2 regions of the Secundilactobacillus malefermentans genome follow, and region 1 is predicted to be linked to the other one. Evidence: predicted binding sites of a transcription regulator. Region 1 holds the regulator's gene; the other holds the start of a gene.
The links. Region 1 encodes LexA, which represses DNA repair genes until DNA is damaged. Its sites were predicted from a motif close to CNAACANNTGTTNG; they were not measured.

Region 1 (2,490 bases):
GCTAAAAATAACATCAAAATAAACTCCCCCTATAACAAATAATTTATTTAATTTTAGTATACCATTCTTGACCAACTTCTTAGGATAAGTCTTATAATCTTCATATTTTCGCCGTAATATCTTCAGAAAGCTTTGTTACATTAGCAATAAGCTAATAAAGCGAGGTCGAAAGTAATGCAAAAATTTCAGCAGGGCGAACTAGTAAGGTATGAATCAGCGGAAGAATTGCAGGGGCCTGTAATTGGAAAAGTCATTCAAGTTTTGCAGAGTAATGTTGTTATTGAAGTATTAAACTTTTATTTCAAAGATAGACAGCGAGTATCGGAACTAAATTTTGTTATAACGGCTTGCCCGACAGAGTTGAAGTCACTTCGAGTGATAAATTATGGAAATTAAAGAATAGAGGTAATGAAAATGACGGTAAAAGTTGATGATAAGGTAATTTGTAGCCCAAATGGAAAATTTAAAAATAGTTTTGTTGGGATAGTAGAAAAATTGTATACGAGATCAGCAATGGTTAAGATCATTGAATTTCATCCTGATGATCGATGGCAAGCAATTAAATTATCAGAAAAAACGATTGTTGCTTTTGATAATATTGAAAGCGAATCCATTTCAGAAAATGCAGAAATTAGGGCAGCAATGTAAAAATGCATCCGTCACATAATGGCGGGTGCATTTTTTAGTTAGAAAAATTAATAGATTTCATCGCGGTAAAGACCAACAACTTTACCCAAAATAGAAACTTGGTCCAAAATAATGGGTGCCATCGTATCATTCTCGGGTTGAAGTCGATAATATCCTTTTTCCTTGAAAAATCGTTTGCAGGTTGCTTCGTTTTCTTCCGTTAGAGCAATGACAATATCGCCATTGTCGGCAACTTGTTGCTTTCGAACAATTACTTGGTCACCGTTCAAAATGCCGGCGTTTATCATGCTTTCTCCTCGAATTGTTAGCATAAATAAATCGGCGGCTTCTGCTGCAAAGTGATCGGGAACTGGGAAATAATCAGTAGCTTCCTGTACTGCTAGTATTGGAGCACCCGCAGTTACTGTCCCGAGGACGGGGATTTTATTAGGCGTTACGGTAATTCCTAAAGCTTCAATACCTAAGGGGGTAATTTCAAGCGCTCGGGGCTTACTTGGATCTTTTGAAAGAAGACCTTTTTTAGCTAAGCGGCTGATATGACCGTGAACTGTGGAGGTTGATTTTAAGCCAACTGCTTCACAAATTTCACGAACTGTAGGAGGATATCCTTTTTCACCCACACGTTGATGAATGAAACTAAGTACCTCCATTTGCTTACTATCGGATCCTTTTGTCATGGCACTTTCACCTCATGCGTTCTATTTTTAAATAAATCATACCATAGATATTTAAAGCTTTCAAACAAACGTTCGGTTTAATTGATTGCACTTTATGGTAAAGGTTGTTACTATATTCTTTGTGAAAAAGGAGTGGAATAGATGGCTGATAGTGAAATGCAAAAATTAATTAAAAGAATAAACGAACTAGCACATAAGGCAAAAGAAGAGGAATTATCAGAAGTAGAGAAAATTGAGCGCAAAGATTTGCGGGCAAAGTATCTACAAAAATTTCGTGAAAGTTTCAAAAGCCAAGTTGAAATGATGCAGGTTTTTGATAAGAGTGGTAAGGAAGTCACCCCAGAAAAAGTTCGAAAAGTTCAGCGTGGAAAGGGACTTCGAGAAGATTAATTAAATTTAAAAGGCAGACGACCTTTTAATTTAGACGATAGTTGTGTAAACTAGTCTAGTAAATGTTACTTTAAAGGGGGATTCACTTTGTCGACTGGTATCTGGATACTAATAGTCGTAATTGCACTCTTACTTGGCGCTGTTGGTGGCTTTTTTGGCGCTCGCAAGTACATGGAGAATTATCTGAAAGATAATCCGCCAATTAGCGAAGATCAAATAAGAGCTATGATGATGCAAATGGGACAAAAACCATCTGCAAAGAAACTTCATCAGATGATGAATACAATGCGACAACAAGCAAAGAAACAATAGATCAATATCGTTTGATTTGTACCCTAAAGCTGGATGCTTGAACTCAGCGCGGGGTATTTTTTTGTCTACTTATGGTATTATTAAGAAAACTTTAATTAAAATTTAATGTGTTTGGGAAGTGAGCCTTTTTGGGAATATTTAAAAAATTATCCTGGTATTTCAAGCAGGAGAAAATAACCTATTTTAGAGGGTTACTTGGACTCTTGTTAACTGCGGTCATCGGGATTATTCCAGCTAGATTAATAGGTAATTTAATCGATTTAATTCATAACAAGCAACTAACGAGTTCAAGACTTGTTTTTTTATTAGCACTATTATTAGGCGCCACTATTTTTCAGTATGTGGCAAGGTATATTTGGCGAACCGCTATTTGGGGTGGCGCTGCAAAGTTGGAGCGGGTGCTACGAACTCGACTTTTTTCACACTTCATGAACATGGATCGGCCATTTTATAATCGGCACCG
Region 2 (2,490 bases), 220 kb from region 1:
ATTCGTTGAAAAACCAGATCCAGCAGATGCACCATCAGATTTAGCAATCATTGGTCGTTACCTGTTTACCCCAGAAATATTTAAGGCTCTGGAGAATACGAAACCAGGTAAAGGAAACGAAGTTCAATTGACGGATGCGATTGACTTACTGAACACAACTCAGCGAGTCTTTGCGCGCGAGTTCAAGGGTGATCGTCATGATGTTGGTAATAAATTTGGTTGGCTCCAAACAAATATTGAATATGGATTACGTCATCCAGAAGTTAAGGATCAACTCCGTAGCTATATTAAGATGCTTGGCAAACAATTAACGAATGAAGATTCAAAAAAATAATTAAATCAAAATTGAGTTAAAATATTGGACAGACTTACTTTTCGATAGTAAAGTACAGGCTAGTTATTATAAACGACTGGAGGAGAGAATTTGGCAAAAGAATACGATGTAATCGTGATTGGTGCTGGACCAGGCGGCATGACTAGCGCTTTGTATGCTTCACGAGCAAACCTGTCCGTTTTGATGTTAGATCGCGGAATTTATGGCGGTCAAATGAATAATACAGCCGAAATTGAAAATTATCCGGGTTACTCATCAATTTTAGGACCAGATTTATCCCAAAACATGTATGAGGGGTCAACCCAATTTGGTGCTGAATATGGTTATGGTACGGTTGAAAGCATTGAAGATCATGGTGCTTATAAGCTTGTAAAAACAGATTCTGATAGCTATCAAGCTAAGGCGATTGTGATTGCAACCGGCTCTGAATACAAGAAGTTGGGCGTTGACGGTGAAGAGTCTTATGGTGGCCGTGGTGTCTCATACTGTGCAGTTTGTGATGGTGCGTTTTTCAAAAATCGCGAGGTTGTCGTGGTTGGTGGTGGTGACTCTGCTATTGAAGAGGGAACCTATTTAGCAAAACTGGCTTCCAAAGTGACGGTTGTTCATCGTCGTGATCAGTTGCGCGCACAGAAAATTCTTCAGGATCGAGCATTTGCCAACGATAAAATTGACTTTGTTTGGAATACCAATGTAGAGGAAATTTTAGGCGACGACATGAAGGTTACCGGCGTGAAGGTTGTTAATAACCAGACGAACGAAGAAAAAGTAATTGATGCATCTGGCGTTTTCATTTATATTGGCATTCTACCAATGACTGAATCATTTCGTAATTTAGGTATTACTGATGATGACGGTTGGATTTTAACCAATGATAAAATGGAAACCAAGGTTCCGGGTATTTATGCCATTGGTGACGTTCGTAAAAAAGAACTTCGTCAGATTACCACAGCTGTTGGTGAGGGCGGTATTGCGGGCCAAGGTGTGTTCAATTTTATTGAAAATCTAAAAACCCAAGTGAATGTTAAATAACTAAAAATTGACCTTTAATAGGTCAATTTTTTTGTATTTTACGGTAAGTGGGATAAGTAGCGAAACTATGTTCGGTATGGTAAAATAATTCGGTAAACAACAGGGAGGCAAGTGCTTTCCTTTTTTTGAGTGGAAAACTATGGAGGTTAGACATGATAGAACGTGAAGATAATCGTGAATTTAATTTAGTTTCAAAGTATCAACCAACCGGTGACCAACCGACGGCCATTTCTGAACTAACAAACGGAATAAAAACTGGCAAAAAAGAACAAATTTTGATGGGTGCCACTGGAACTGGGAAAACCTTCACGATTTCTAACGTTATCAAGAACGTCAATAAACCCACTTTGGTTTTATCGCATAATAAGACGCTAGCAGGACAGCTTTATGGTGAATTCAAGGAATTTTTTCCAGATAATGCGGTGGAATATTTTGTGAGTTATTACGACTATTACCAACCAGAAGCCTACGTTCCTTCGAGTGATACTTATATTGAAAAAGACTCATCGATTAATGATGAGATTGATAAACTACGACATTCCGCAACTAGTTCGTTGCTAGAACGAAACGATGTTATCGTTGTCGCATCTGTTTCCTCGATTTTTGGATTAGGAGATCCCACTGAATATAAGAATCACGCCGTTTCGCTACGTGTGGGTCAACAGATTGAACGAAACGATTTGATGCGTAAATTGGTTGATATCCAATTTGATCGAAACGATATCGATTTTCAACGTGGACGTTTTCGAGTTCATGGGGATGTTGTCGAAATTTTTCCAGCTTCGAGGGATGAACGAGCCTTAAGAGTTGAATTTTTTGGTGACGAAATCGACAGAATTCGTGAGGTTGATTCTTTAACCGGCGAAGTTGTCGGTGATAGAGATCACGTTGTCATTTTCCCGGCCACTCATTTTATGACGAATGAGGATACGATGGGACGAGCAATTGAGGGAATTGAAGCAGAGCTAAAGGATCGGCTTGCCTATTTTGAAAAAGAGGGTAAATTACTTGAGGCGGAACGTCTGAAGCAACGGACAACCTATGATATTGAAATGCTCAAGGAAATGGGTTATACCAACGGGGTTGAAAATTATTCAAGATTCATGGATGGTCGAAAACCGGGT

Region 2: uvrB (excinuclease ABC subunit UvrB) is a predicted target of LexA. The motif match lies at 1,427-1,440, and genes of this name have one in related genera.

The regions. Positions count from the first base shown of each region.
Region 1 is NZ_CP042371.1:1,784,529-1,787,018, forward strand. It holds gene FGL90_RS08765 (hypothetical protein) at 1-17, opposite strand, end outside; gene FGL90_RS08770 (hypothetical protein) at 175-396, shown strand; gene FGL90_RS08775 (hypothetical protein) at 415-648, shown strand; gene lexA (transcriptional repressor LexA) at 696-1,325, opposite strand; gene FGL90_RS08785 (DUF896 domain-containing protein) at 1,467-1,715, shown strand; gene FGL90_RS08790 (YneF family protein) at 1,803-2,027, shown strand; gene FGL90_RS08795 (ABC transporter ATP-binding protein) at 2,156-2,490, shown strand, end outside.
Region 2 is NZ_CP042371.1:1,563,871-1,566,360, forward strand. It holds gene galU (UTP--glucose-1-phosphate uridylyltransferase GalU) at 1-334, shown strand, start outside; gene trxB (thioredoxin-disulfide reductase) at 425-1,366, shown strand; gene uvrB (excinuclease ABC subunit UvrB) at 1,519-2,490, shown strand, end outside.